One region of the Sphingomonas sp. R86521 genome, then DNA from elsewhere that is predicted to be linked to it. Evidence: predicted binding sites of a transcription regulator. Region 1 holds the regulator's gene; each other region holds the start of a gene.

Region 1 (7,580 bases):
TAAAACTGAAATCCCGCCTAATCGGCGTCAACAACCGCGACCTGCGCGACTTCTCGGTCGACTTCCGCCGCACCTACGACCTCGTCGCGCTCGCCCCCAAGGACTGCACCTTCGTCGCGGAAAGCGGCCTCACCACCCGCGCCGACCTCGACGCGCTGGCCGAAAAGGGCGTCCACTGCTTCCTGATCGGCGAAGCGCTGATGCGCCAACCCGACATCGAAGCCGCCACGCGCGCCCTGATCGGATGACCAGCCTCACCCATATCGACGCCGAGGGCGCGGCGCGGATGGTCGATGTCGGCGGCAAGGCCGTCACCACCCGCATCGGCATCGCCAGCGGCCGCATCACGATGTCGCGCGAAGCCGCGACCGCGATCGCCGCAGGCACCGCCAAGAAGGGCGACGTCCTCGCCGTCGCCCGCGTTGCCGGCATCATGGCGGCCAAGCGCACCAGCGACCTCATCCCGCTCTGCCATCCCCTCCCCCTAACCTCGGTCGACATCGCCCTCGCAGTCGACGAAACCGGCGTAACCGCCACCGCGACTACCACGACCGACGGCAAGACCGGCGTCGAAATGGAGGCATTGACCGCCGTCTCGGTCACCCTGCTGACGATCTACGACATGGCCAAGGCGATCGATAAAGCTATGATCCTCCACGACATCCGCCTGCTAGAAAAGCGCGGCGGCAAGTCCGGCGACTGGACCGCCTGAGCTTCTTCCACAAGGCGGGAGGAAAAGCCCCCCTCCCGTCATCCCGACGAAAGTCAGGACCCAGAGCCCCAAGCGCCACGCCTGCCATTCGACCACGGACCCCGGCAGCAGTCGGACCACCCCGCCGCCAGTCGGCAATGCTCCACTGGCGAGAAGAGCGGCAGTCCCTGAACAGCAGGTCGAAAACGGCAGCTAACGCCCACACTCGGACGTTCCCCCGCCACAGAGGTAGGAGTGACTAAAGCCGCTATTAACCGGGACCCAACTTTTCGTCGATAATTCCGCAGGGTCGCCACCTCGCGCGATGTTGACAAAAGAGGATGGTGGCATTGTCGAAAGCTGCCCCAGGGCATCGCATAGCTGGGCTGGACGGCCTTCGCGCAATCGCCGCGTTGATGGTTTTCCTCGAACACAAGACAGCACTCGGAAGCTTGGCCATCGGCGGTTATGGGGTTCGCCTTTTCTTTGTTCTCAGCGGATACCTCATTATTGGTGGCATCGTCCGGAACTTCGAAGCAGACGGGGGAGGAAAGGCGGAGCAGATGCGGCGGTTCTTCGTGAATCGCGCTTTCCGGATACTTCCCATTTACTGGCTGACACTCGCCGGCGCAGCCTTGCTGTTAGCATTTGGCGTCACCGACGCCGTCTCTTGGACGGAGTTGGCTTGGCACTCGGCATTTGCCGGCAACATCTACACCGGTCAGATTGTTGGCCAATGGTCGGCGGCTTTAAGTCATCTCTGGAGCCTAGCTGTCGAAGAGCAATTCTATCTCCTCATTGCTCCTCTGCTGATATTGGCGGGTCATCGTTGGTGGCAACATATCTGCTCTGCGCTGGTGGTGACGGCACTGTTGCGGGGCATTTACCTCGTCTCAACGCACGCGCCGGCAATACAGGTCCTGACGGACTCTCTAACCAGTTTCGGTATGATTGCGATCGGCGGCTGCCTGTGTCAGCTCGGGACAAAGACCTCCCGCTTGTCCGACACGTCCGTCCTCGCGGTGCTGACGCTCTATGTCGCCTCGCCGATCATGCTTTACCCGGTGTCCGGCCTCTTCCCGTACATTGCGTTAACGACAATTCCCTTGGCGGCGTTCCTGATCGTCGCGGTAGCTGGGCAGCCTGGATCGCTTGCGGTGAAACTCCTGGAGGTCGCGCCACTGAAGGCTTTCGGACGCGTGAGCTATGGTTTCTACCTTTACCATTACTGGATCACGAGCGACACGCTCTATGTGGTTTCAGGGGGAGTTCTCGATATTCGATCGTCCCTCGACGACGTCCAAGTCCCCATCCTGTTCTTGGTCACCTTGGCGTTGTCCGTATTGTCCTGGGTTGCGATTGAGAAGCCCGCGCTTGTACTACGATCGCGGTGGTTGCGAGCGGGCGATCTTCGATCGCGAAAACCGGAGGGACACCACCATTTAGAACTGATTGAACCGATCGGAAGAGTATCCGTAGGCTAAGTTTTTAGAAACTGTATGATTTCTATATCACGGCTTCGAGCTCAACAAATTTAACCTTCAGTGCTCCGGGCGGACCAAAGGTCCGCATGGTGGTCCTGTTCCGGCAACGTGATTCGGCCGTAGAGTAGCAGCGGCGGCATTATTCGGATCACGCAGTTGCGTTTCGCTCGAACGGCAAATCTTCAGTCTAAGAAGTGATCGTTGCGGCCGTACCAAACGCCGGAAGGAGTTGGTCCGCGAACCAACCCAATGCTGCATTCGGCTAAGCGATCGACCGAATGACAGCCCAACGTTCAAAATCCCCCGTTCGCTTTGCGGTTAGCGCGTTAACCGGACATTCGGGTGGCCCACGAGTCGAGCTACGACGGCGTCGATTGCGGCAGAATTCGCTGCGAAGCGAGGTCCGTTCAGGCGCATCTCGTCAATGACCATGGTCTCCAGCACACCAAGCCACTCCTCGCCCTCGCGACCTTCGTAAGCGTCGAAGATCTGGCGCCCTGGTTCACGCGCCTCCAAGAAGGTTGAGGCGGACAGGTTCCGGCAATGTTGCTCCCATGCGTCGGTTAGGACGATGGCTTCGATCACATCGGCGACTCGTGCCGCTGCTTCGGCATAACTCAGTCGTAACTCCATCAATCAAAGAAGACGACACGACCAACGTCAGCTATCCTCCCCTGAAAGCAGCAAGGCAGACGGTCCGCTTCCCGCCACTCTTGAACATCATCCGCCAATAATCCCAGACACTGCCAGCACCATTCCGCGCTGTCCTACACAGCCACGATATGCCAGCCCTTCGGCGTGACCCGCCGCGCCACCCTCCCCGAAAACCCCACCGCCGGGCACGGCCTCGACATGTGCGGCGCGAAACCCTTCCCGCGCCTCGACGTTCTCAACATTCGCGACGCAAAACACGTCGATCGCCTCAACATTCGCGCCGGAACAGCATCCCGATGACAACTCTCCTGCCCGTCGCCGAAGCCCAGTCCCGCCTGTTCGCGCTCGCCGGCCGCGTCGGTAGCGAAACCGTCGCGCTCCGGGAAGCCGCCGGCCGCTGGGCCGCCGAGGACATCCTCGCCAGACGGACGCAGCCCGCCACCGACCTCTCCGCGATGGACGGCTATGCGATCCGCTTCGACGACATGCCGGGGCCGTGGACCGTGATCGGCGAAAGCGCCGCCGGCCGGCCGTTCGCCGGCACCGCCAACCCCGGCGAAGCGGTCCGCATCTTTACCGGCGCGGCGATGCCCGCCGGCACCGACACCGTCCTGATCCAGGAAGAAGCCGAACGGTCGGACTATCGCCTGACCCTCAGCGGCGAAGGCCCACCCCGACTCGGCCGCAACACCCGCGCCCGCGGTCTCGATTTCAGCACCGGCGACCGGCTGATCGGCAAGGGCGACCGCCTCACGCCTGCCCGCATCGCAGTCGCAGCGACCGGCGGCCACGGTACCCTTCTCGTCAATCGCCGCGTCCGCGTCGCGGTCGCCGCCACCGGCGACGAACTGGTGCCCCCCGGATCGACCGACGACCCGCTCGCGCTCCCCGAATCGAACGGCATCATGCTGGCAGCAATGCTCGCCGACCTGCCCGTCGACATCGTCGACCTAGGCATCCTTCCCGACCGGCTCGATGCCCTGCGCGACGCGTTCGCCGGCGCCGAATGCGACCTGCTCGTCACCACCGGCGGCGCGTCGGTCGGCGACCACGACCTCGTCCGGCCCGCGATCGAGGCTGCCGGCGGGGTGATCGATTTCTGGCGGATCGCGCTGCGCCCCGGCAAGCCGATGATGGCGGGCAAGCTCGGCGACGCCACCGTGCTCAGCCTGCCCGGCAATCCGGTCTCGGCGTTCGTCACCGCGATGCTGTTCGTCCGCCCGGTCGTGGCGCACATCGCGGGCGCGCGCGATCCGCTGCCGCAGACTACGCATGCACTGCTCGGCGAGGACCTCCCCGCCAACAACGCCCGCACCGACTATCTCCGCGCCGAACTCAAGGACGGCCGCGCCTATGCCTCGACGATCCAGGACAGCTCGATGCTGCTGACCTTGGCGCGGTCGACCTGCCTGATCATCCGGCCTGGCAATGCGCCCGCTGCGCACATCGGCAACTCGGCGGAAATCCTGGTGATCGCGTAACGCGGCGCTTGACGTGGTAAATTTTGTTCCATAGAAGTTCCCAGTCTGTTCCGGACGGAGGATTGCCATGCTAACGCGCAAGCAGCACGAACTCGTCTGCTTCATCAACGACCGCCTCGAGGATACCGGGGTCTCGCCCTCGTTCGAGGAGATGAAGGACGCGCTCGATCTCAAGTCGAAATCGGGCGTGCACCGCCTGATCAGCGCGCTCGAGGAGCGCAATTTCATCCGCCGCCTGCCCAACCGCGCCCGCGCTCTCGAAGTGCTGCGGATGCCCGAGCGCGCCGAGAAGAAGGTTCCGGCCAAGGCCGCGCCCGCCCCGGCCAACGTCAAGCCGACGCCGCAGCCCGCCAACGACGTGATCGAGATCCCGCTCCACGGCCGGATCGCCGCCGGCGTCCCGATCGAGGCGTTCGAGGGATCGTCGATGCTCGCAGTCCCCGCAGCGCTGCTCGGCTCCGGAGAGCATTACGCGCTCGAAGTGTCTGGCGACTCGATGGTCGATGCCGGCATCCTCGACGGCGACTACGCCCTGATCCGCCGCACCGAGACCGCCCGCGACGGCGAGATCGTCGTGGCGCTGATCGAAGAGAGCGAAGCCACCCTCAAATACTTCCGCCGCGAAGGCGCCATGGTCCGCCTCGACCCCGCCAACCGCGCCTACGACCCCCAACGCTACGCCCCCGACCAGGTCCGCGTGCAGGGCAAACTCTCCGGCATCCTCCGCCGCTACGACTGAAGCTCTGGGCTCCCCGAAGGCGGGCGCCCAGGGTCACGCGCGCCGTCGCTGCCGGTACAAGTCGACCGCCCGACCCACTGGCGGAACTGGTCCTGAAATAGGCGAGACCCTCCCCAAACCCTTCATCCTGGGCTCGACCCAGGATCCAGAGTTACGAGCGCACCGTCCGTAACCTTGGATCCTGACGTTCGTCAGGATGACGAAGCTCTAGGTAATGACGACGTTCTCGTAACTGGCGACGTGTCTGGCATCCACCGACTCTCAGTGCCCGCCGAGGTGCGCATCCCCCCGGCCACCCGGTCACTACCCAACCCGTGAGCAGCACAATCGCAACCCCACCGGTCCGCTACAGCATCCTTCGATCCAGTCGCAGCCACCGTAGCCGTCACCCGGCCGGCCGACCGCGCCATGACCCCCAACGCTGCGACCCAACCAAGTTCGGGTTCAGCACAGGCTGAGCATCCTGGGCCGCCTCGACCGAAAACCGCATCCAGTTCTCCCGCGAAAGCGGGAGCCCAGGGTCGCGAGCGCACCCCCTGCGGGTACTTATTGAACACCCACAGTGACCGGCAGATCTGGTCTTGAATGGACGAAACCTCCCCAAAACCGTCATCCTGGGCTCGACCCAGGATCCAGAGTTACAAGCGCGGCGCCTGTGAAACTGGATCCTGACGTTCGTCAGGATGACGAGGACCGGCGAAACGCCCGCTGTCTCGGGAACGCCGCGAGTTCCTGAACGGCACCGGCGCCGCCACGGCCCGCCAAGGATGCGCGTCCTCCGGCGACAGCACCGTCACCACCCGTCCCGTCCCCAGCGTAATCGCAACACCACCGGTCCGCTGCAGCATCCAGCGATCCAACCGCAGCCACCGTGGCCGGCAACCCCGCGGCACACCGCGTTCGCTGACCACGATATCCGCCAGGCGACACGCCGCGATCAGCTCGGCGGTCGGCACCGGGTACCCGCTCCGTGTCGCCAGTATCCGCCACCGCCGCCCCCGCGCGACGATATCAGTCAGGCACAAATCCCGGCTGCACCGCGCATCCGGCTGGTCTGCCAGCAACAGCGGCTCACCGATCAGCCCGCCATTCTCTGCCAGCGTGTTGCGGACATAATCCCCCGCCCGGTCGCGCAACAGCGCCAGGCCCGCCGCCGTCCGCACCGCGACATGCCGCCCGTCGCCGGTCACCAGCAGGTCCGGCGCGGGGGTCGCCAGCGCCCAGCTCGCACCGAACAGCAACGGCACCACCCCTAGCCGCCGCCACCGCGTCCGCCACAACGCGATCCACAATCCGCCGCCGACCATCGCCGCATACGCCCCGTCCGGCATCGCCGGCAGCGACCGCACCGCACCCGGTGCCGCCGCGACCAGATGCGCGATCCACAGCAGCAGGTCGAGCGTGTGCTGCACCAGCCACCACAGCGGCGCGCCGAGGCCGACTGCATCGAACACCAGCGCCAGTGCCTCCAGCGGCATCACGACGAACGTCGTCAGTGGGATCGCCACGATATTCGCGACCGCACCGTACAGCCCGGCGCGGTGGAAATGATACACCGCGATCGGCATCAGCGCCGCCTCCACGACGATCCCGGTCAGCAGCAGCGACCCCAGCTCCCGCAGCAACCGCCGCCCCCGCCCTTCCTCATGCGGCCCGAACAGCGCCTTGATCCGCGGATGCTCGTGCAGTGCGACGATCGCCGCGATCGCCGCGAACGACAGCTGGAAGCTCGGCCCGGCCAGCGCCTCGGGGAGCGCAATCAGCACGATCACGGCACCCGCCGCCAAAGCCCGCAGCGTGACCGCCTCGCGTCCCATCGCCAATGCCGTCAGCACCAGCAGCGCCGCGACGCAGCTCCGGATCGTTGGCACCTGGCTGCCGGTCAGCAAAGTATACCCAATCGCCGCCGCGGCCCCCGCCACCGCGGCGATCAGCGGCAGCCGCACCCGCAGCGCCAGCCACGGACTGAGCGCCAGCAATCGCATCACGATCAGCATCGTCGCCGCCACCGCCGCGGTGATATGCAACCCGCTGACCGACAACAGATGCGCAAGCCCCGCGCGGCGCATCGCCTCCGAATCCTCCTCGCTTATCGCCCCGACGTCGCCGGTCGCGAGCGCCGCGGCGATCCCGCCCGCGCTGCCGTCCAGGCTGTCGGTGATATGCTTCGAAAGACGCCCGCGAAGCCCCGACCCGCTGTCGACATGCCCCGTCACCACGACCGGCGCAAAACCCCGCCCGGTCGCGCCGATCCCCGCGAACCACGCGACGCGGGCAAAGTCGTACGCGCCCGGGACCGCCGGCAACGGCGGCGGCATCAGGCGCGCGCGCAACGTGACGACGACGCCTTGGCCCAGCCCCTTGGGCGCATCATCCTCGGCCAGATTGACCCGCACCCGCGGCGGAAGCGCGAGGGGCAAACCACGCGAATCCGTCGCCGGTCCCAACGGCGCCAACGTCAACCGCACAAGCGCCCGTGCCGCGAGCGGCTCCACCGTTTCCACCCGCGCCGCGAACTTCGCCACCGTCGG
Region 2 (7,580 bases), 1.4 Mb from region 1:
ACGCGAGGCGGATCGAGGGGTGGCGCGCGGTGTAATCGAGCGCCGGGGTGAAGATCGCGATGCCGGGCCAGTCGGGTTGCTCGCCCTTGCCCGCGAGCCAGTCGGTCAGCGCGTCGCGTGCGGCGGCGACTTCCTCGGGGGTGCGGCCGATCACGTTCGCGGCGAGCAGCGACGACGAGGCCTGGCCGAGCGCGCAGGCACGGACCAGCATCCCGACCTCGCCGACGCGGCCCGCGTCGTCGAGCGCGACGTCGACGGTCACCCGGCTGCCGCAGATCGCCGAGCGCTTCTCGACGCTCGCCATCGGCTCTGCGAGGCGTTCGTGATGCGGGATCGTGGCGGCGAGCCGCAGGATCTCGGCGTTGTAGAGGGGCGCGCTCACTGGCTGGGTTCACTTGTATTCGAGGTCGACGAAAGCGGCGGCGTCCGCGCGCCGAACACCGGCAGGCCGCGGCGGCGGCGGTCGACGAAATCGGCGATGCTGGCGCTGGTCGCGTTGAGCAGCGGATAGGTGCGCGAGCCGGTCATCCACACCGGCCGCCGCGATGGCCCGCCGTGCAGCGTGTCGAGGACCAGCGTGGTCAGCAGGAAGGCGAGGCTGGCAAGGATCAGGCCCTTCAGCGCGCCGAAACCGAAGCCGAGCGCGCGGTCGACGGGGCCGAGGATCGAGGTCCGCGTGCGCTTGCCGATCGCGTTGGCGACCAGCCGCCCGCCGATATAGGTGACGCCGGCGATCAGCGCGAACGCGAGGACGGCGGCGCCGGAAACGGTGCCGACGACGGGCGTCAGCATCGCGGCGAGCGGGACGTGGAACAGCTTCAGCACCGCGACGATGCCGATCCAGGCGAACAGCGACAGCACTTCGGTCACGAACCCGCGCAGCAGACCGAGGATCGCGGACCCGGCGACGGCGAGGAGGACGATGATATCGAGCGCGGTCAGGTTCATGCGGTAGGGAATAGGGATGCGGGGGGCTCAGGGCTAGTGCCGGAACGGCGTGCGAGCGTTGCTCCCCTCCCTGAAAGGGAGGGGTTGGGGGTGGGTCGGCTCGTGGGGAGCGCGGTGTTTCCTCGAAAGCTACCCACCCCCGACCCCTCCCTTTCAGGGAGGGGAGCGCGCCTGACTGTGCCTGACGGTCTGCCTTCTACCCGCGCCCGAGCATATGTTCGACGAATGCGCCGAGCGTCTTGAACCCTTGCAGGCGCATCCCCGATTTCTCGTCCGTCATCGACGCCGGCACCATCGCACGTTCGAAGCCGAGCTTGCTCGCTTCCTTCAACCGCAGCGGACCGTGGGCGACCGGGCGGATCTCGCCGGACAAGGCGACTTCGCCGAACGCGACCGCGTCGACCGGCACCGGGCGTTCGGCCATCGCCGAGATCAGCGCAGCTGCGACCGCGAGATCGGCGGCGGGGTCCTGCACGCGGTAGCCGCCGGCGATGTTCAGATAGACTTCGGCCGACGAGAAACTCAGCCCGCAGCGCGCCTCCAGCACCGCAAGGATCATCGCGAGCCGGCCCGAATCCCAGCCGACCACCGCACGCCTGGGCGTCGCGCCGCTGGCCAGCCGGACGGTCAGCGCCTGGATCTCGACCAGCACCGGCCGCGTGCCCTCTAGCGCGGGGAACACCGTCGCGCCGGTCATCGCGTCATCGCGGTGGGTGAGGAACAGCGACGATGGGTTGCCGACTTCGGCCAGCCCCTCGGTCTGCATCGAGAACACGCCGATCTCGTCGGTGCCGCCGAAGCGGTTCTTGATCGCGCGGAGGATGCGGTACTGGTGGCTGCGCTCGCCCTCGAAGCTCAGCACGGTGTCGACCATGTGTTCGAGCACGCGGGGGCCCGCGATTGATCCGTCCTTGGTGACGTGGCCGACCAGCACCACCGCGGTGCCGCGTTCCTTGGCGAAGCGGATGAGCTCCTGTGCCGATGCGCGGACCTGGCTGACGGTGCCGGGCGCGCCCTCGATCAGGTCGGAGTGCATCGTCTGGATCGAATCGATCACGAGCAAGGCGGGCGGACGCGTCTGCAGCGTGGTCAGGATGTCGCGGGTCGAAGTCGCCGCGGCGAGTTGCACCGGCGCGTCGCCCAGGCCCAGCCGACGGGCGCGCAGCCGGACCTGGTCCGCGGCTTCCTCGCCCGAAACATAGGCGACCGACTGGCCGGCCAGCGCCATCTTTGCTGCCGCCTGGAGCAGCAAGGTCGACTTGCCGATGCCGGGATCGCCGCCGATCAGCGTCGCGGAGCCCTCGACGAAGCCGCCGCCGAGCGCGCGGTCGAGTTCGGCGATACCGGTCGCCATCCGGTCGGGCAGCTTGATCTCGGCGTCGAGCCCTACCAGCTGGATCGCGCGGCCACCGGTCTGGAGGTTATGCTTCGAATGGAACGGCGTCGCGGCGGTGTTCGCCTCCTCAACCAGCGTATTCCATTCCGCGCAATCGGCGCACTGGCCGGCCCAGCGCGAGGCGACAGACCCACAGGCCTGGCATACGTATCGTTTTTGGGGTTTCGCCATGGGGGCGATGTAGCAAGTCTGGAACGATAGGGGAACATGCGTGGTGCGTGCTCCCAGCTCCGATCCGTCATCCCCGCGGAGGCGGGGACCCATATCCTCCAACGACGAGATGGAGCCGCGCGGCTAGCCAGTATGGGTTCCCGCCTTCGCGGGAATGACGGAGGTTTGGGGGGAGCAGCAGTTCCCCCCAACCCATCACCGGTACGCGGTGATTTTGCCCTTCTGGTCGAGCGTGTAGAGCGTCGAATTCGCGACGATCGGCGGCAGCGTGAACGCCGCCTTGGTCTCGACGGTGGAGGCGACGGCGCCGTCGCCCGGGTTGACGTAGACGATCTCGCCGCGCGAATTGGTCAGGATCAGGTGGTTGCCGGCGAGCACCGGGCCGAACCACGTCACCGCGTTGCTGCGCTTCTTCTCGTTCTGGAAGCGCTTCAGCTGTGCGATCCAGCGAGCCTTGCCGTTGGTGCGCGACAGGCAGACCAGGCGTGCATCGTCCGTGACCACGAACAGCCATTCGCCCGCGATCCACGGCGTCGAGATGCCCGCGAAGTTCTGCTCCCACAGGCGCTGGCCGGTGGCGAGTTCGAGCGCGACCATGCGGCCACCCTGCCCGACCGCATAGACCCTGCCGTTGTCGATCACCGGCGCGGCATCGATGTCCGACAGGCTCGATACCGACGTCGTCACCGAGGTGCGCGACAAGGCGTCCTGCCACAGGATGCGGCCATTCTCGTAACGATAGGCGCTGAGTTCGCCGCTCGAGAAGCCGGCCACCACGGTGCCCTGGCTGACCGCGGGGGCCGCGACGCCGAACACGCCCTGGGTTTCCAGCGTGCCCGACTGGACCCACTGGACCTTGCCGTCGCCCTGATCGAGCGAGAAGATCTGGTTGTCCTGCGTCAGCACATAGACCGAGCCGTTGGACACGGTGGGCGAGCCGCGCAACGGGCCGCCGGGCTTGACGCGCCACAGCTGCTTGCCATCCGCGGCGTTGAGCGCGACGACGTCGCCGACGCCGTCGGTCGCATAGACCTTGCCGTCGTCATAGCTGACGCCGCCGCCGAAGCGCGCGCTGGCGTTGAGCTTGCCCTCGGTCAGCGGGGTGGTCCAGAGCGGCGCGCCGGTGTCGGCGGCATAGGCGTGGATCACCGCGGCGACATCCGACACGAACAGCTTGTTGTCGGCGACGACCGGTGCCGCGGCGAGCCGCTCGCGGTTGGAGCCGCCGTTGATCCCGACCTGCCACGCGCGGGTCGGCGCGTTGCCGAGCGCGAGCTGGCCGAGCGAGTGCGCCGGGTTGCCGCCGGGCTGTGCCCAGCTGTCGTTCGGGGCCGCCGCGGGCAGCAGGACCTGGACGTCGGCGATCGTCTTGTCGGTCTCGACCTCGTTCTCCGAGACCAGGATCGGGACGCGTTCGCCGACCGTCGGGGTCTTCTTGGCCCCGCCCTTGAAGATGCCGCAGCCGCCAAGGGCCAGCAACGCAGCCACCGCGACGCTTACGCGATAGGAATTCTTCATTTGGATACCTCGATAGGGGTCGCATTCGGCGTGGCGTCGACGCCCAGTACGCCCGCCATCTGAACCGCGCGTTGACGGATCGTGTCGGGCACGTTCGGATCGCGCGCGACCTGGCCGAACAGCGTCCCGGCCTGCGCGCGCTGGTTGAGGCGGATATAGGCGACGCCTACCATCTCGCCGGCGCTGCCGAGCCACGGGCCGCCCGGCACCGCGAGCGGCCGCAGCCGCTCGACCACGACCTGCGGCTTCAGCGTGTCGTATTCGGCCGAGGTCTGGCGGATCAGCGCGAGATCGCGGAACGGCTTGGCCAGCGACGTATCGGCGGCGACCGTCGCGAACTTCTGCGCGGCACCCTTCAGGTCGTTCTTCTGCAACAGGATGTCGGCCTGCGTGAACATCGCCAGCGCGCGGTATCCGTCGCGGCTCGACCCGGCCAGTTCGCCGAGCGACTTCGATGCGGCGGACACGTTGTTGGCGGCCAGCGAATTATACGCGGCCTGCAACTGCTCGCCCTCGACGCCCGCAGCCTCGGCCTGGCGGTGCTGCCAGTAGAGGAAGCCGCCCAGCACCGCGAGCGCGGCAACGACCGCCACCGCGACCCACAGGCCCCAGCGGGTCCAAAACCCGGCAAGCTGGTCGCGACGCAGTTCCTCGTCGACCTCGCGCAGGAATGCTTCATCGGTTTTCGGCGGCAGGGCCAAGGACAGCTCCGGATCTGAGGGGAAAGCGCGGCGGACCTTAGCCGTGCCGCCGGTGAAACGAAAGCCGGATCAATCCGCCGGTCAATCCTTCGCGGCGTAGGTCTGGTCGGGTGTCGGGAAGGTCCGGGCCCGAACCTCTCCTGCATAGTCCGCGACCGCGGCGGAAATGCGGCCGGCGAGGTCGTCGTAGCGCTTCACGAAGCGCGCGGTGCGATCGAACAGCCCCAGCATGTCCTCGGTTACCAGGACCTGGCCGTCGCACTCGGCCGACGCGCCGATGCCGATCACCGGGCAGGCAACCTCGGCGGTGATGGTGCGAGCGAGCGGCTCGAGCACGCCCTCGACCACCATCGCGAATGCGCCGGCGTCGGCCACCGCGCGCGCATCGCCAACGATCTTGGCATGTTCGGCGTTGGTACGACCGCGCGCACCGTAGCCGCCGAGCACGTTCACCGCCTGCGGGGTGAGACCGATATGCGCCATCACCGGAATGCCGCGCGCGGTGAGGAACGCGATCGTCGGGGCCATCGCCTCGCCGCCCTCAAGCTTCACCGCCGCCGCGCCGGTCTCCGCCATGATCCGCGATGCCGAGGCGAAGGCGGCCTCGGGGCTGGCCTCGTAGGTGCCGAACGGCATGTCGATGACGACGACGCTGTGAAAGCTGCCGCGCACCACCGCGGCGCCGTGCGCGCACATCATGTCGAGCGTGACGGCCAGCGTCGAGGGCAGGCCGTAGATCACCTGCCCCAGGCTGTCGCCGACCAGCAGCAGGTCGCACTGCGCGTCGAGCAGTTGCGCCATTCGCGCGGTATAGGCGGTCAGCATCACCAGCGGCTCGCCGCCCTTGCGCCGCTGGATCGCGGGCACGGTAAGGCGCTTCATCGGCGTCGGCGTCGGGGTGCCGCGACTCGTCGCGGTGTCGAGCTGATAGGTGGTGGACATGGCGGCGGGTCTTAGCGCGGGGTGCGGGCGGCGTACAATCCACCCGTCATATGCCCCCCCTGGCCGTCATGCCAGCGAAGGCTGGCATCTCCCGGTTCGGGCCACGGCACCCGCCCCCGCGAGACCCCAGCCTTCGCTGGGGTGACGGGTTTGGAACGGGCGTCAGGCGACCGTGACGCCCTTCCAGAATGCGTACCGACCCTTGATCTCGGCGGCGGCGGGCATCGGGTCGGGATAGTACCAGACGGCGTCGACGTTTCGCTGTCCGTCGACCACCAGCGTCTTGTAGCGGGCGTCGCCCTTCCACGGGCAATGTGTCGTCGTCGCGCTGTCTTCGAGCAGCGCGGGATCGATGCTGTCGGCGGGGAAATACTGGTTGCGCTCGACCACGACGGTATCGTCGGAGCGGGCGATCTCTGTGCCGTTCCAGGTGGCGACGGGCATGCGACTCTCCTTAGCGTTCGAGATCGGCCTCATAGCGTTCGGGCTTGAAGCCGACCAGCAGCGCATCACCGGTGTCGAGCACCGGGCGCTTGATCATCGACGGCTGCGCCAGCATCAGCGCGGTGGCCTTGGCGGCGTCCAGATCCGCCTTGTCCGCCTCGGGCAGCTTGCGGAACGTCGTGCCGGCGCGGTTGAGCAACACCTCCCAGCCGACGCGGCCGATCCAGTCCTCGAGCCGTTCCGCGTCGATGCCGGACGCCCTGTAGTCGTGGAACGCGTAGGCGAAGCCGTGCGCATCGAGCCAGACGCGCGCTTTCTTCATCGTGTCGCAGTTGCGGATGCCGTAGAGAATCGGGGTCATGACGTAGATCCGTAGCGGGTCGGCGCTGCGCGGGTAACCGTCGCGTTTTCAGCCAGCCTGCAAGCAGTACGGTCGCATTCGGCCGTTCGGTCCTCGACAACACACCGCCGATGGCGGACCATCGGCGCGTCGTGAAGCGATACGTTGACCCAATTGCCAGGAATTCTCATGAAGATCGTCGTGCTGAGCTTGTTGATCGCTGCGGGGTCGCCGGTCGTCGCGCAGACGCCGCCGCCGACGCCGCAGATCCTGGTATCGGCGAGTGGCACGGCGAAAACCCTGCCGGACATGGTGACGGTTGGCTTCATGCTGCGCGGTGAGGGCATTACGTCCGACGAGGCCGCGGCGAAACTCCGCGACGGCGCAAAGGCGATGCGTGCCGGCGTGACCGGGCTGTTGCACGACGCCGCCGAGTATCACGCGGCCAACCTGTCCATCGGCGAGGTTCGGTCGAAGGAGTGCGACTCGAATTCCTATGGCCAGCAGCGGCTGTCGACGGGGGCGTGCGCGATCATCGGCTATGTCGCGACGCTGCCGGTCACGATCGACACCCCGCGGGTCGGCGATGGCGGTACGCTGGTCACGCTGGTCGGCCACCTCGGCGGGCTCAACGCGGGGCTGCGGTCGTTCTGGCTGAAGGACGACACCGACGCGCGCAAGCGTGCGACGCAAGCCGCGCTGGCCAACGCACAGGCGCAGGCGCGGCTCATCGCCGAAGGATCGGGCGGCAAGCTCGGGCGGCTGTCGCGCGTCCAGGATTCCGAATACCGCGATGTGAGCCTTGAGATGCCCACGTCGGCGCAGGCGTTCGGTGCGATGACCGTGACGTCACAGCCCGTACCAGCACCACCACCCCCCGCCCTGGTTCGTATCGATCTCGCGCCCGAGCCGATCGAGACGATCGTCCGGCTGATGGCGGCCTACGACATCGAGCGCTGACGCGCGGATCGGGTGCGCTCGTGTCCACCCGATCTTCGCGATTGCAGGAGATTAAGGCGGCAAGTATCCCGTACGAGTCGGAGGTTACCATGCGACTCTACGGACGTGCTTCGTGTCTGATATTGCTCGCCTCCGTGGCGGGCGCGGCCGCACCGGCCGA
Region 3 (7,580 bases), 2.7 Mb from region 1:
CGGCCTGGCCGTCCTGGCGTTCGCGGCGCTGGTGATCGCGGTCTATGTCGCGAAATCGCAGCTGCCGACCTTCGACAGTCTGAAATCGTCGCCCAACGGCCAGATGATCCGCGTCCACGCCGCCGACGGCACCGTGATCGTGTCGCTCGGACCGAGCTATGGCGAATGGCTGCCGTACAACCAGATCCCGCAGGTGATGCGCGACGCGACCATCTCGGTCGAGGATCGCCGCTTCCGCTCGCATTTCGGGGTCGACCCGATCGGCGTCGCGCGCTCGATCAAGGTGCGCTGGGATCGCGGCCGTTTCACCCAGGGCGGTTCGACGATCACCCAGCAGCTGGCGCGCAACGTCTTCCTCAACAACCAGAAGAAGTTCGCGCGGAAATTCCAGGAGGCGATCCTGGCGTTCGCGATCGAGCGCCAGTTCACCAAGGATCAGATCCTCGAACTGTATCTGAACAAGGTGTATTATGGCGGTGGCGCGTACGGGATCGACGCGGCCTCGCGCAAATTCTTCGGGCATGGCGCAGACCATCTGAGCCTGGCCGAGGCCGCGGTAATCGCGGGGCTAGTCAAGGCGCCATCCAACTATTCTCCGACCGCCGATGCCGAGGCTGCGGTCGGTCGCGCGGGCGTCGTCATTAAGACGATGGAGGAGACCGGCGCGATCACGTCGGCACAGGCTGCCGATGCCGACATCCAGGGCCTGAAGCTGGCGCCCGAGCCCAAGCAGAACAGCGTACGCTATTTCACCGACTGGGCGCTGCCGCAGCTGGATACGCTGATCGACGAGACCACCCAGCCGCTAGAGGTGTGGACGACGCTGGACCTGTCGATGCAGCGCCAGGCCGATGAGGCAGTCCGGGCGAATGCGCCGCCGGGTGCGCAAGGTGCACTGGTCGCGCTCGATCGCGGCGGCGAAGTGCGCGCGATGGTTGGCGGCAAGGATTACGTGTCGTCGATCTACAACCGCGCGACACAGGCGGTCCGCCAGCCGGGCTCCGCTTTCAAGCTGTTCGTGTACCTCGCCGCGCTGGAAGCGGGCCACAAGCCCGAGGATTCGATCGTCGACGAACCCGTGACGATCGCTGGATGGAGCCCGCGGAACGATTCACGTCATAATTCCGGCGCGGTTTCGCTGCGCACCGCGTTTGCCTATTCGCTCAACACGGTCGCGGCGAAGCTGGGCCAGGAGGTCGGCTTCGCGACGGTCGCCGACATGGCGCGGCGGTTCGGGATCACCACGCCGGTCAATACCCATCCGTCGATGGTACTCGGCACTTCCGACGTGCGGCTGCTCGACATGACGCGCGCATTTGCCAGCGTCGCCGCCAAGGGCGTCGCCGTGACGCCGTACGGCATCACGCGCGTCAGCTCGAACGGCCAGACGATCTACACGCATGAGGTCGACCGCAGCCACGTGCTGGTCGCGCCCTATGTCGCTGCCGAGATGACCGACCTGCTGCAGACCGCGGTCAACACCGGCACCGGGCGCGCCGCACAGATCGGCCGCCCGGTCGCGGGCAAGACCGGGACCACCAGTTCGTCGAAGGATGGCTGGTTCCTCGGCTTCTCCAGCGGGATCACCACCGGCGTGTGGATGGGCCGCGACGATGCGCGTCCGATCGCTGGGCTGCACGGCGGCACTGCGCCCGCGCGCGCCTGGGCGGCATTCATGAAGCCCGCGACCGCCAGCCGCCCGATCGAACAGTTCGAGACGCAGGTAACCCTGCCCGAATGGCAGCTGGAGCCCGACGAGGAGAGCTATTTCGGCCAGCCCGACAATAGCCAGGACGGAGGTCAGGGCCAGGACGGCGGCCAGATGGTCGACGGCGACGGCAACCCGATCGAGCGCCCCGCCCCCGCGCGCCAGGCGGCTCCTGCCGACGATTCCGGATCACCGGCGATCGAGAGCGACCAGCCCGCGCCGGCACCGCCGCAACAGTTGAACCAGGACTGGATCGACCGCGTCACCGGTCGCGATGCGCCGCGTCGCGAGGCACCGGCGGGACGCCAGCCGCTACAGCGCGACGTGCCGCGCGATCGCTATCAGGACGACCGCCCGACCCAGTGAAGCGCGGCGCCGTGCGTGCGTAGCCAGGCGCGCGCGGGCATCGGGTCGGCCTCGAGCAGGTCGGCGACAAGCGCGTGGAACGCCGGCGCGTGGTTCATATGGACGCGGTGCGCGACTTCGTGCGCGACGGTCGCGCGACGCACCCAGCCCGGCGCGAGGATCAGCCGCCAGCTATAGCGGATCGCACCGCTCGACGCGCAACTGCCCCAACGCCCCTTGGGATCACCGATCGCCACGCGACTGACCGATACGCCCGCCTTTGCGGCGAACTCGGTGGTCTCGCGGGTAAGCATTTCCAACGCGATGCGCTTGATCCAGGCCTCTACCCGGCGCGGGACGGTATCGAGCGGGCCCGAGCATGACAGCATGTCCCCTTCGCGCAACAGAGTGCGGCGGCGGCCCTCCTGCCAGGCGATGGTCAGCGGTTCGTCGGCGACGGTGACGATCGTGCCGGGTTCGAACGGCATCGCCAGCGGCAGTTTCGCACGCTGTTCGGCGAGCCAACCGGCCTTTTCCTCCGCCCAGGCCAGCACGGGTTTGAGCGCCGCACGTTTCGGCAGCACCAGTTTGGCACGGCCGCTGGCGGGATCGATCGACAGCCGCGCACGGCGGGCGCGCGGGTGGCGAACGATCTCCAAGCCGTCGATCACCGGCGGCTCACAGCTCGCGCTCGATCACGTGGTATTCCAACTCGCCGGCCTCGTCCTCGCTGACCGTCCAGCCGCGGACCGACTGCTTGGCACGATGCACCGCCTCGCGGTCCCCGCAGACCAGATAATGCCAGCCGGGCAGGGGCTCCCCCGCCGCGCGCAGGCGATAGGCGCAGGTGCTCGGCAGCCAGTCGATGCCGTGGACGTTGCCCGTCGTCAGCCGGACGCATTCGGGGACATAGGCATGGCGGTGGCGATAGTCGGAACATTGCCCGCTGCGCCGGTCGAGCAGGCGGCACGCCACGTTGGTCGGCACCAGCTCGCCGGTGTCCTCGTCCTCAAGCTTATGGATGCAGCATTTGCCGCAGCCGTCGCACAGCGCCTCCCACTGGCCGCGGTCGAGCTGTTCGATCGGCGTGGTTTCCCAGAAGCGCGTCACGACACCCAGCGCTTGATCTCGTCGGCCACGGCCTGCGGTCCCTGTTCCTGCGGCAACAGCGCGATCGGCTTGCCATCCGGGGCCATCAGATAGGCCTGGCGGCTGTGGTTTACGAGGTAGCCGCCGCCGGGCGAGGGGTCTCCCTTGGCAGAGAAGACGGCGAATTCCTTCTTCACGCCCTCGATCTGTTGGACCGTGCCGGTCAGCCCGACCATCCGCGGATGGAACGCCGATACGAAGGCCTTCAACACCGCAGGCGTATCGCGGGTCGGATCGACCGTGACGAAGATCGGCACGATCTTCGCGGCAACCGCCGGATCGGTCCGTTCCAGCGACTTCAGCGCGGCGCCGATCGCCTGGACGTCGGTCGGGCAGACATCGGGGCAGAAGGTGTAGCCGAAATACATGATCCGGTATTTGCCCGCGAAGTCGCGATCCGAGACGCTGCGGCCGTTCTGATCGGTCAGCGTAAACGGGCCGCCGATCCGCGCGCCTTCCAATGGGGGGCGGGCAGGAGCGACCGGCGCCGGGCTGCAGGCGGACAGCGCAAGCGCGCCGAACAGGGCAAATCGAACTAGGGTCATGATGTCGCCAGCCTTGATCTGTTCGCGGTTGCAGCGCAAGCGTCGGGCACCGCATCGCCGCCAAGGAATCCGAGATGTCGCCCACCCGCCTGCTGCTCGCCGCCCTGCTCCTGACCGCCGGGGGCCCTGCGCTCGCGCAGCAACAATCGGCGGGGTACAAGTTCCTGTCCGCGGTGCGCGACGCCAAGAACAACGACGTGCTGGAAATGCTCAACAAGCCCGGCAGCAGCATCGTCAACGCGCGCGACGTGACCACCGGCGAGGGTGCGCTGCACATCGTCATCAAGCGCGGCGACGAGACCTATCTGCGCTTCCTGCTGCAAAAGGGGGCCGACGCCAATCTGCGCGACGGCAAGGGCAACACCCCGCTGCTGCTGGCGGTGACGATGGGGCAGGCGGGGATGATCCCGATCCTGACCGCTGCGAAGGCCAACCCGAACCTGGGCAATTCGGCGGGCGAGACGCCGCTGATCCGCGCGGTGCAGCGCCGCGACGTCGGCATGATCCGCATCCTGCTGAACGAGGGTGCCGATCCGGACCAAGCCGACATCATGGCCGGCATGTCGGCGCGCGCCTATGCCAAGCAGGACGGTCGCAACCCGGTGGTGACCAAGCTGCTCGAGGACGCGCCGAAGAAGACCCAGAAGGCCGTATCGGGGCCTAAATTCTAGGTTTGCCCTAAAACATCAGACCATCGGCATCGGGATCGACCGTCCCGATCAACCGGCGCGCGGCGCGGCGCCCGAACGCCAGCGTGCAACGCTTGCGTACATGCGCGGGCAGGGGGGTGGAATGCGCCTCCCGGACGATCGCGGCGTCATAGCGATCGGCGACGATGATCCCGGTCCGCTCGGGCAGGAACGCCGAGCCTTCGAGCGGAGCGGTATCGAACCCCGCCGGCACTGCCCAGTAATAGCGGTCGCAATGCGCGAGGTAGTCGGGCCATTTGCCGTCGCCGAGCAAATCGGCACGCGACACCTTGATCTCCACGATGACGATGTTGCCGCGCGCGTCGAGCGCCATCAGGTCGGCGCGTCGGCCGCCGTCGAGCGGGACTTCAGCCATCGCGGTCAGATCGTGGCGGAGCAGCATGCGGACGACGCCGCGTGCGACCTCCGCGGCGCACAGCGGTGAGCCGGGGGCGTCGGTGCAGGCGGAAGGAACATCGAGCATGGACCGGAAATAGAACAATCCGCGAACAGGGCAACCCCGTTCGCGGACTGTTCGACCAGCTGATGTCTAAAGATAGGAGGGCGGGTGGAGTTCAAGCCGGCCAGCGGCTGTGCGCGACCCGCTCGGCCCCAGCGCTATCAGCGATAGAAGATGTGGTTGCCGATCGCTGCGATCTTGGTCAGGCGGCCGCCGGGGCTGCGGTTCGGGGTGTTGAAGAACAGCGCCTTGGGAGCCGGGCTGTTCCACGCGCTGGCGAGTGCGACCTTGGCGACGGCAATCGCGGTACGATAGGCCTTGCCGGCGCTGATCGCGGGGATGTGGCCGCCGCGGACGAAGCTGAACTGGCCACGCTGCGTGACGACGTCGCAGACGTCGGACGGGAAGCGACCCGACTTGGCGCGGTTGATGATGACTTCGGCAACCGCCAGCTGGCCGACGAGCGGCTCACCCTTGGATTCGAAATACACGGCGCCGGCGAGGCACTGGAGCGAGTCGTTTGAGGCGGCGGCGTCCTGCGCGGCGACGGCTTCAGCGAGGGAATCGAATTCTTCGGCTTCGGTGGTTGCGACCGGTGCGGTGGTGACGGCCTGATCGAAGGCGGGGGTCACGGCGGGCACGATCTGCGGAACATTTGCCGAGGGAAGCGTGTTGTAGCTTGCAGAAACGGGAGTCGTGATCGCGACGCGACCGAGTTCCGTTGCGCTGCCAGGCGTGCTGTGTCCAAGCAGGCCGGCAAGTGAGAAAGTCATGGCTGCGATTGTCGCGGCCCGCTGCAAAATCGTCATTCACTCGAGTTAATATGCGGTTGGACCACGGACCCGAGCGGCTAGGCCACTCGTCCGGGCATCCCCCCGACTGCGTAATCGACCCGGATCGCACCCGCACCGACACAACGCGATTTTCGTTGTAATCCCCCTCGGTTCACAGGGGATTCAAGTCAATCGTCGAGCATCACTTCCGCGGCGAAGCGTTCCGCGCCTGCGATGTCCACCTCGATAACCCATAGATCGGGGTCGCGGGCACGACGGCGGCGCCAATACCCGTCGAGGTCCTCGGTCGGAGTCGAGTCGATCAATATCGCGCGGCCGCCCTCGCCGAATCCGCGCTCCAGCAGCTTGGGGGAGCCACCCCGATCGATCGCAACAACCAGCATCGATCCGTCTTGCGTGCCCTTCGCCAGCACCATGCCGGAGCCACCAGAATCGTTGACACGACGGAGCAGGGCGGTGGCGATGACAGTCGTTGGCAGTCGGCCGGTCACGACGGGATACTGATGCGATAGCCGGGCAGGTCGGCAAGCGGGATGCGCGAGCGCATGAACGTACCCGTACCCCGCGCGGCCTCTTCCCCGTCGGCGTCGATCAACCGGGCATCGGCGACGAACACCCGCCGCTTGCCGCTGATCCAGCGTCCCTCGGCGATGACCGGCCCGGCCTTCAACGGCCGCGTGAGCAGCAGGTTGAACGCCGTCGTCAGCAGGAATCGATCGGTGACGAGGCTGTTCGCGGCGTAGAAGGCGGCGTCGTCGAGCATCTTGAAATAGCTGGTGCCGTGCGCCGCGCCGCCAGCATGATAATGGCGCTCGTCGATCGTGAACCGGATTCGCGCAACCCCGCTTTCCGGGATCTCGAGCGTCGATTCGAATAACTGGTTGATCGGCGCCGCTGCGTACAAAGCTTCGAGCGCGCGGAAATGCGCCTGCGCGCCACTCTCAGGCGGCATCGCGCGTCTCGTCCGTCGCGAACAGCGCATACAGTGTATCGCGCGATCCGGTCCCGCGCAGCTTCGCCAGGAACGCCTGGTCGCGCAGCCGCCGCGACACCCGCGCGAGCGCCTTCAGGTGGACGGCACCGGCATCGGTCGGCGACAGCAGCAGGAAGACCAGATCGACCGGCAGATCGTCGACCGCCTGGAAATCGACCGGCTGCGCCAGTCGCGCGAAGACCGCGGTCACCTGTTCGAGCCCTTCGATCTTGGCATGCGGGATCGCGACACCGCCGCCAAACCCGGTCGATCCCAGCTTCTCACGTGCGGCGAGGCGCTCCGCGATAAGCTTCGCATCGCCGTGGATCACGGTCGCCGCTACGCTTGCCAAATGCTGGAGCACGGCTTTCTTGTTCGCGGCGACGACGCCTGTCAGCACGGCGTCCTCGCGCAGCATATCGCTGAAATCGTTCATTGCCGTGCCATGAATCTGTAAGCCCCCGCACAGCGCCTTAGCGTGCGCGGGGGTATAAAGGCTATGCCGTAGCCGACGGCGCTGCGGCGCGTTGTGGCTCGACCCAGCCGATCGTGCCGTCACCGCGGCGATACACCATGTTGTGCGCGCCGGTGCCGGCATTCTCGAACAGCAACGCCGCAGTGTTGCGTAGATCGAGCATCATCACCGCGTCGGAGACGCTGGCGACGGGAATATCGACGCGGGTCTCGGCGATGATCAGGGGGGCGTCCGCGACGTCCTCTTCCCCCAAGCTTTCCTGGAACAGCGTATAGCCCGCATTGTCGTAGCCGATGCTCTCCGCGGCCGCGACGGCCTCGCCGGCATGGCGATCCTTCAGGCGGCGCATGTAGCGGCGCAGCTGCGTCTCGATCTTGGCGGCGGCGCCGTCGAACGCGGCACGGGCGTCATAGGCGTCAGAATGCCCCTTGAGGACGAGGCC
Region 4 (7,580 bases), 2.1 Mb from region 1:
TCGACAAGTCGCCGCCGATCCTCGCGAACTCGTACCAGATCAGCCTGGCGCGCAGCAACACGATCCCCGCGCGCTACGACTCGCTCGGGCGCAACCTGGCGGTGGGCGCTACCGTCCGGTTCTGATCCGGATCGCTACGCTTACGGAAGGGGGCTCGCCGGTTGCGGCGGGCCCCTTTTTCGTGGGCTTATCCCAGCGCGATCCGGGCGCCGAGCGCGGCGATCAGCGCCAGCGGCATCGCGATCGCCCCGACCTTCAGGAAGCGCCAGAAGCCGACGTCCTGGCCTTCGCGACGGATCGCCTGGAGCCACAGGATGGTCGCGAGGCTGCCGGTGATCGACAGGTTGGGACCGAGGTCGACGCCGATCAGCAGCCCATCGACGACCAGCCGCGGCGGTTGCGCCTGCGCGACCGCGGTGCTGGCGACGAGGCCGGCGGGCAGGTTGTTCATCAGGTTCGACCCGAACGCGAGGATGGTCCCGGCGACCGCCGAGGCCTGTGCCGGGTTGGCCGAGGCGACGCGGATCGCCTGCGCGACCTGGCCGATCATGCCGGTCAGGTCGAGCGCCTCGACCAGCACGAACAGCCCGGCGACCAGCGGCAGGACGCTCCACGATATCTGCCGCGCCAGTGCGATCGGCGAGGAGCGCGACAGCGCCGACACGGCCAGCGTCGTGACGGTGCCTGCGATCGCGGTCGGCAGGCCGAGTTCGGCATCGCGCGCGGACACCACCAGCAACACGATCGCGGTCGCGACGATGCCGACGAACGCCGCCTTGCCGCCGGTGGTCAGCGGGGTCCGATCGACATCGCTCACGCATGCCCCGGCGAGGCGCTTGCGCTCGATCCAGCGCAGCACGAGGAAGGTCACGACGATCGCGGCGACCGACGGCAGCGCGAACGAGGCGAACCACTGGCCGAGCGGGGGCATCTTGCCGCCGTACAGCACCAGGTTGGCGGGGTTCGAGATCGGCAGCACGAAGCTGGCGGCGTTGGCGATCAGCGCGCAGGCGAACAGCAGCGGCAGCGGGTCGGCCTTCGCTTTTCGCGCCGCCGCATAGACCGCCGGGGTCAGCACGACCGCGGTGGCGTCGTTCGACAGGAACGTCGTCGTGACGATCCCGGTGACATAGACCAGCGCGAACAGCCGCGCGGTCGATCCGCGGGCATGGATCGCCGCGGTCGCCGCGACCCAGTCGAACAGCCCCTCCGCGCGGGCGGTCTCGCTGAGCAGCATCATCCCGATCAGGAACAGATAGACGTCGGTGCCCTTGCCGATCGCGTGGAGCGCGGCGGCGACCGGCATCAGGCCGAGCAGGGGCAGCAGGATCGCGCCAGCGACCGCCCAGATCGCCTCCGGCCAGCGAAACGGCCGCGCGATCACCGCGGCGGTGGCGGCGACGCAGATGCCCCAAGTCGCATAGGTCGCGAGCGTCACTGGGGCTTCCCGACCCGGGTCCGGCTCATTTGTGGGTTTCCCGCATCGCGGTGAGGTACAGCACGAAGCCGGCGACGGCGATCGCCGCGAGCGTCAGGAAGTTCGCGGTATAGCCGGCGCGGACGATGATCGCGCCGGCCAGCGAGGCGGACAGCGCGGCGCCGAGCCCGAACACGCTCGACACCACGCCCTGGCTGACGTTGAACCGGCCCGACCCGGTGGTCAGGTCCGCGACGATCACCGGAAACAGCGCGCCGAATATCCCTGCGCCGATGCCGTCGAGCGCCTGCACGCCGACCAGCCACCACGGATCGGACGACAGCGTATACAGCGCGCCGCGGACCGCGAGCACGGCGAAGGCGACGAGGAACATCGGCTTGGTGCCCCAGCGGTCGGTGTTGCGGCCGACCACGACCGCGACCGGCACCATCACCAGCTGCGCCGCGACGATGCACGCCGCGGTCAGCGAGGTCGCCTTGTCGGTGCCGACGGTGCGCCCCAGCAGCTGGCTGACCGAGGTGAGCATCGCCGCGTTGGCGAGGTGGAAGGTGAAGGCCGCAGCGGCGAAGATCATCAGCGGGCGGTTCTCGATCAGCGTCTTCCAGCCGCTCGGTTCCTCGCAATCGTCGTCGGGTTCGCAGTCGAGCCCGCGCGCCACCGCGTTGTCGATGTCGCGGTTGTCCAGGCGAAGCGTGACGACGATGCTCGCCACGGTCAGCGCCGCCATCAGCCAGAACACCACCACCGGCCCGAACGACCAGGCGAGGACGCCCGCGATCGCCGCCGAGACCGCGTTGCCGGCATGGTTGAACGCTTCGTTTCGGCCGACCCGCCGGGCGAACAGCTTCGGCCCGACCAGGCCCAGCGTGATCCCCGATATCGCCGGCGCGAAGATCGCGCCCGCCGCCGCGGCGATCGATTGCGTGATCGTGACCATGGTGAAGCCCGAGACGATCGGCAGCGACAGGCTGCTGAGCGTGACCAGCAACGCCGCGACGATGACGATGCGGGGCTTGTTCCTGCTGCGATCGATCAGGCCGCCGGCCGGCGTCTGCGACAACAGGCCGACGATCCCGGCGATGGTGAGCACCATCCCTACGGTCGCCTCGTTCCAGCCGTGCGACGGGCCGCGGACGACGAGCAGGTAGATCGCGAGATAGGGGCCGAGGCCGTCGCGGACATCGGCGAGGAAGAAGTTGAGCGCATCGAGCGTTCGCGTCGGCGGGTGGCCGGGTGGCTTCGGGTGATGGCCCGGCTTGGGCGTTGCCGCCCTGGTTGCCGTCGTCATCGGTAGTCTCCAGCTCTGCCGACGCGCACGGTCTTGCGCGGTCCCCGGGTAGCTACGCTGGCGGTGCGGAATTTCTCCTTTGTGCCGTAAAATTCATGATCGGAGGCGCTGCCGTAGGCAGGGGTGCGATCGTGCACAACGACAGACGACGGAGCATCCTGAGATGCCCCGTCGTGCGGTCGTTCAGTTACTGGCGCAACGCGGTGTCACTGACAGGCGAGGCACTCGTCGTAATCCTTCGACTCGACCTCGATCTGGCGCAGGTCGATGGTGTTGTCGGCCTCGACCCCGCCGGCGAAGCCCGCGCGCTGGACGCTCTTCGAGCGCAGGTAATAGAGCGACTTGATGCCGAGCTCCCAGGCGCGGAAGTGGAGCATCAGCAGGTCCCATTTCTCGACGTCCGCCGGGATGAACAGGTTCAGCGACTGCGCCTGGTCGATGTACGGGGTGCGATCCGCCGCCAGTTCCAGGAGCCAACGCTGGTCGATCTCGAACGACGTCTTGTAGCAGTCCTTTTCCTCGGTCGAGAGGAAGTCGAGATGCTGGACCGAACCGCCCTGTTCGAGGATCGAGTTCCACACCGCGTCGCTGTTCTTCGACTTCTCGCTGAGCAGCTTTTCGAGATACGGGTTGCGGACCGAGAAGCTGCCCGACAGCGTCTTGTGGGTGTAGATGTTCGCCGGGATCGGCTCGATGCACGCGCTGGTGCCGCCGCAGATGATGCTGATCGACGCGGTCGGGGCGATCGCCATCTTGCAGCTGAAGCGCTCCATCGCGCCGGTGTCGGCGGCATCGGGGCAGGGGCCGCGCTCGATCGCGAGCTGCATCGACGCTTCGTTGGCCGCCGCGTTGATGTGCTTGAACATGCGGAGATTCCACGACTTCGCCATCGCGCCCTCGAACGCGAGGCCGCGTGCCTGGAGGAAGCTGTGATAGCCCATCACGCCTAGGCCGACAGACCGCTCGCGGCCCGCGCTATAGGCAGCGCGCTCCATCCCCGGCTCGTGGCGGTCGATGTAGTCCTGCAGGACGTTGTCGAGGAAGCGCATGACGTCCTCGATGAAGCCCTTCTCGTCCTTCCACTGGTCCCACGTCTCGAGGTTGAGCGAGGACAGGCAGCAGACCGCGGTGCGATCGTTGCCGAGATGGTCCTTGCCGGTCGGCAGCGTGATCTCGGAGCAGAGGTTCGAGGTCGAGACCTTGAGACCCAGTTCGCGGTGATGCTTGGGCATCGCCTTGTTCACGTGGTCGGCGAAGATGATGTAGGGCTCGCCGGTCTGCAGGCGGGTCTCGACCAGCTTCTGGAACAGCGAGCGCGCATCGACCGTCTGGCGGATCGACTGGTCCTTGGGGCTGCGCAGATGCCATTCGGCGCCGGCACGGACGGCTTCCATGAAGTCGTCGGTGATCAGCACGCCGTGGTGCAGGTTGAGCGCCTTGCGGTTGAAATCGCCCGATGGCTTCCGGATCTCGAGGAATTCCTCGATCTCAGGGTGCGAGACGTCGAGATAGCAGGCTGCCGAGCCGCGGCGCAGCGAGCCCTGCGAGATTGCGAGCGTCAGCGAGTCCATGACGCGGACGAACGGGATGATGCCGCTGGTCTTACCGTTGAGGCCGACCGGCTCGCCGATGCCGCGGACGTTGCCCCAATAGGTGCCGATGCCGCCGCCGCGCGAGGCGAGCCAGACATTCTCGTTCCAGGTGTCGACGATGCCGTTGAGGCTGTCGGGCACCGAGTTCAGATAGCAGCTGATCGGCAGGCCGCGACCGGTGCCGCCGTTCGAGAGAACGGGGGTGGCGGGCATGAACCACAGCTTCGAGATCGCGTCGTACAGGCGCTGGGCGTGCGGCGCGTCGTCGGCGTACGCAGAGGCGACGCGGACGAACAGGTCCTGGAAGCTCTCGCCCGGCAGCAAATAACGGTCGCGCAGGGTTTCCTTGCCGAAATCGGTCAGCAGCGCATCGCGGCTATGGTCGACTTCGACGGGGTAGGGCTGCGGGCGTACCGAATGGCTGTCCTGAGCCTGAGGCTGGCCCTGAGCCTGGGCCGGCGCTGCGGCTTCGGGCGTCGCGCCCGGCGCGGCTGCTTCGAGGGTATCCGTGGTCATGTCGCTATCCCGGCTGCTATTACTGTAGTCCATCGAAACCGCTCCCACTCGTGCTCGGTCCGTACGAATCGGGAGCACGCTCCCTGTTACACCCGAGCGGATCAAAGGGGGAACATAATCCGATCGCGCCGCCGTCATGGCGACCCCGACCGTCGTGTCTGCATATGGCTATGCGAGAACCGTTCTACCAGTGATTGGGTCCGCTCCCGAACGCAACCCCAAGAGATTGTGCCAAACCGCGAAGCGACGCAAGCGCGTTCGATCGGGAACGACGACGGTTTCGACCGCCCAGGACGCGCGACGCGCGGAGTTCTGCGGGGTTCGCGATACGCAAGGGAACGGACGGCGAACGAAAATATTTTGATGCGCTGGTACGGGGGTACCGGCCGGCACTGTCGTTGCGTTCAGGCCGTGATGTTCAAGCGGTCCGGCGGACGATCCTGGACACCGGGGCTGCGGTGAGGCGGTCGAGGTTGAAGGCTTCGACGAACTCGATCCCCGCCTTGCCGTCCTTGGCCCAGCGGATGTGCGCGGCGATCATCTCGTCCTCGAGCAGTTCGATCTGCATCTCGAGCCCGGCGGGATCGCCCTCGATCTCCAGGCCGTCGATCATCGCGCCCTTTGGCGAGATGTTGCGGATGCGGACCGCGCCGCGGGTGCCGTCGATCGCGATCCGAGCGGAGCGCAGCATCTTGGTGCGCGGGCTGCGGCTGACCTTGAACCCGCTCGGGGTGGCGACGCCGGACTGCACGCCGAGTTGTACCAGCACCTCTTCGGCAGGGGCGGGGCGGCCATAGACATAGCCCTGGATATGGGTGCAGCCGAGTTCGCGAATCAGGTCGATCTCGTCCTGGATCTCGACGCCCTCCGCGGTCGTCTCCATCCCCAGCGTATCGGCGAGCGTGACGATCGCCTTGATGATCGCGGCGTTGCGATTGCCGGGCTGGGCGGCGCCCTTCACGAACGACTGGTCGATCTTGATCTTGTCGAACGGCGCGTTGCGCAGATAGCCGAGCGACGAATAGCCGGTGCCGAAATCGTCGAGCGCGAGGCGGACGCCGACACCCTTCAGCGCCTTGAACATCTGGTCCGAGGACTGCGTCTCGTCGAGGAACACGCCTTCGGTGATCTCGAGTTCGAGCCGGCCCGGTGCGATCCCCGATTGCGCCAGCGCGCTGGTGACCAGCGCGGGCAGCACCGGGTTGGCGAACTGGATCGGCGAGACGTTGACCGCGACGCGGATGTCGCCGAGCCAGCGCGCAGCCTCGATACAGGCGGTGCGCAGGACCCATTCGCCGATCGCCTCGATCAGCCCGCATTCCTCGGCGATCGGGATGAAATCGGCAGGGGAGACGTTGCCGCGGGTCGGGTGGGTCCAGCGGATCAGCGCCTCATAGCCGACGATCCGCGTCGACCGGGTGCTGACCACCGGCTGATAGGCTAGGTGGAACGCGCCTTCGGACACCGCGGTGCGCAGGTCGTCCTCGAGTTGCTTGCGGGTCCGTGCGCCGGTCAGCATGTCGTCGGAATAGAAGCGGTGGACACCGCGGCCGTCGCCCTTTGCGGCGTAGAGCGCGAGGTCGGCGTTGCGGACCAGCGTCTCCGAATCCTCGCCCTGCTGCGGCGCCACGGCGATCCCGACCGAACAGCCGATCGTGACCGATGCACCGCCGATGAAATAGGGTTGCGACAGCGCGGTGATGAGGTCGCGTGCCAGCGTCGCCAGCGCCTCGCGACTGTCGATCCCGGGCAGCACGACCTGGAATTCGTCGCCGCCCAGGCGACCGACCAGTCCGGTATCGCCGACCCCGCGTTGCAGCCGCTGCGCGACCTGTTTGAGCAGCGCGTCGCCGGCCTGGTGGCCCAGCGTGTCGTTGACCGCCTTGAACCGGTCCAGATCCATCAGGAACAGCGCGGTCGGACGGTGCGGGCCAGCCTGCTGCATGAGCGTCTTGTCGAGCGTGATCCGCATCCGCTGGCGGTTGGCGAGCCCGGTCAACCCGTCGAACAGCGCAAGGCGCGTGATCTCGGCTTCGGACTTGCGCTTCTCGGTCAGGTCGGAGCCCGAGCCAATGAAGCCGTGGAACCGGCCGATCTCGTCGACCACGGGACGGCCCGAGATCGACCACCAGCGCACGGCGGCGGCGTCGACGGGCGGACCGAACGCGGCGCACACCGAATAGTCCGAGAACGAGGTCCGCGACGACAGATGGAAGGCGAGCGTGCGTTCGGTGCTGTCGCTGTCCATCCGGAACAGGTCGGTGAGCAGCAGTCCGGCGGGGTTGCCGCCGGTATGCGTAAGTTCGCCGGCGACCTTGGCGGAGATATAGGTGACGCGGCCGTGGCGGTCGGCTTCCCAGAACCAGCCGGTGCCATGCCCCTCGAATTCGGCGATCATCTTGACCGCGAGGCGGCCTTCGCTGGTCTCGTCGACGCGGTCGAGCGCCAGATCATGGTCGACCCGCGCGAGGCGGTGCGCGACCAGCGCGAGGCAGCCGAGGAAGAGCAGCGCGACGCCGAACGCGACGCCGATGCCGGACAGGATCGCGAGCATCAGCACCAGCCCGGCGCCGAACCCCAGCGTCGCGACGCGAATCGGATGGATGCTGAGCGCGGTGACGCCGATCGCCCCCGATATCGCGACGAAGCTGCCGAGCTGAACGGTGCCGACCGGCATCCGCGTCGTCGTCCACAGCAGCGCGAACAGTCCTGCGGCGAGGCCCGCCGACCCGGCCATCACGATGCG

The links. The regulator LexA, encoded in region 1, represses DNA repair genes until DNA is damaged. The targets are predictions, from matches to a motif close to GTTCCNCNCTTGTTCT.
Region 2: the regulator LexA is predicted to act here: its motif matches at 2,536-2,551, upstream of radA (DNA repair protein RadA).
Region 3: the regulator LexA is predicted to act here: its motif matches at 4,932-4,947, upstream of SJY20_RS00565 (MmcB family DNA repair protein).
Region 4: the regulator LexA is predicted to act here: its motif matches at 4,933-4,948, upstream of SJY20_RS03575 (ribonucleoside-diphosphate reductase subunit alpha).

What each region holds. Positions count from the first base shown of each region.
Region 1 covers NZ_JAXHBY010000001.1:2,838,818-2,846,397, forward strand. Annotated here, with positions in the region: gene trpC (indole-3-glycerol phosphate synthase TrpC) at 1-248, shown strand, start outside; gene moaC (cyclic pyranopterin monophosphate synthase MoaC) at 245-712, shown strand; gene SJY20_RS13295 (acyltransferase family protein) at 1,036-2,175, shown strand; gene SJY20_RS13300 (hypothetical protein) at 2,494-2,808, opposite strand; gene SJY20_RS13305 (hypothetical protein) at 2,974-3,129, shown strand; gene SJY20_RS13310 (molybdopterin molybdotransferase MoeA) at 3,126-4,310, shown strand; gene lexA (transcriptional repressor LexA) at 4,378-5,049, shown strand; gene SJY20_RS13320 (ComEC/Rec2 family competence protein) at 5,688-7,580, opposite strand, start outside.
Region 2 covers NZ_JAXHBY010000001.1:1,412,212-1,419,791, reverse strand. Annotated here, with positions in the region: gene SJY20_RS06615 (iron-sulfur cluster assembly scaffold protein) at 1-382, opposite strand, end outside; gene SJY20_RS06610 (CvpA family protein) at 379-948, opposite strand; gene radA (DNA repair protein RadA) at 1,145-2,515, opposite strand; gene SJY20_RS06600 (PQQ-binding-like beta-propeller repeat protein) at 2,711-4,033, opposite strand; gene SJY20_RS06595 (tetratricopeptide repeat protein) at 4,030-4,734, opposite strand; gene panB (3-methyl-2-oxobutanoate hydroxymethyltransferase) at 4,816-5,676, opposite strand; gene SJY20_RS06585 (DUF427 domain-containing protein) at 5,839-6,120, opposite strand; gene SJY20_RS06580 (ArsC family reductase) at 6,131-6,481, opposite strand; gene SJY20_RS06575 (SIMPL domain-containing protein) at 6,650-7,420, shown strand; gene SJY20_RS06570 (hypothetical protein) at 7,555-7,580, shown strand, end outside.
Region 3 covers NZ_JAXHBY010000001.1:106,031-113,610, reverse strand. Annotated here, with positions in the region: gene SJY20_RS00590 (transglycosylase domain-containing protein) at 1-2,074, shown strand, start outside; gene SJY20_RS00585 (M48 family metallopeptidase) at 2,050-2,724, opposite strand; gene SJY20_RS00580 (YcgN family cysteine cluster protein) at 2,732-3,172, opposite strand; gene SJY20_RS00575 (SCO family protein) at 3,160-3,747, opposite strand; gene SJY20_RS00570 (ankyrin repeat domain-containing protein) at 3,822-4,418, shown strand; gene SJY20_RS00565 (MmcB family DNA repair protein) at 4,426-4,920, opposite strand; gene SJY20_RS00560 (cell wall hydrolase) at 5,058-5,705, opposite strand; gene SJY20_RS00555 (DUF1491 family protein) at 5,858-6,181, opposite strand; gene SJY20_RS00550 (PaaI family thioesterase) at 6,178-6,642, opposite strand; gene SJY20_RS00545 (PTS sugar transporter subunit IIA) at 6,632-7,099, opposite strand; gene hpf (ribosome hibernation-promoting factor, HPF/YfiA family) at 7,161-7,580, opposite strand, start outside.
Region 4 covers NZ_JAXHBY010000001.1:736,223-743,802, forward strand. Annotated here, with positions in the region: gene SJY20_RS03560 (TonB-dependent receptor domain-containing protein) at 1-125, shown strand, start outside; gene SJY20_RS03565 (arsenic transporter) at 188-1,438, opposite strand; gene SJY20_RS03570 (MFS transporter) at 1,464-2,726, opposite strand; gene SJY20_RS03575 (ribonucleoside-diphosphate reductase subunit alpha) at 2,933-4,867, opposite strand; gene SJY20_RS03580 (EAL domain-containing protein) at 5,253-7,580, opposite strand, start outside.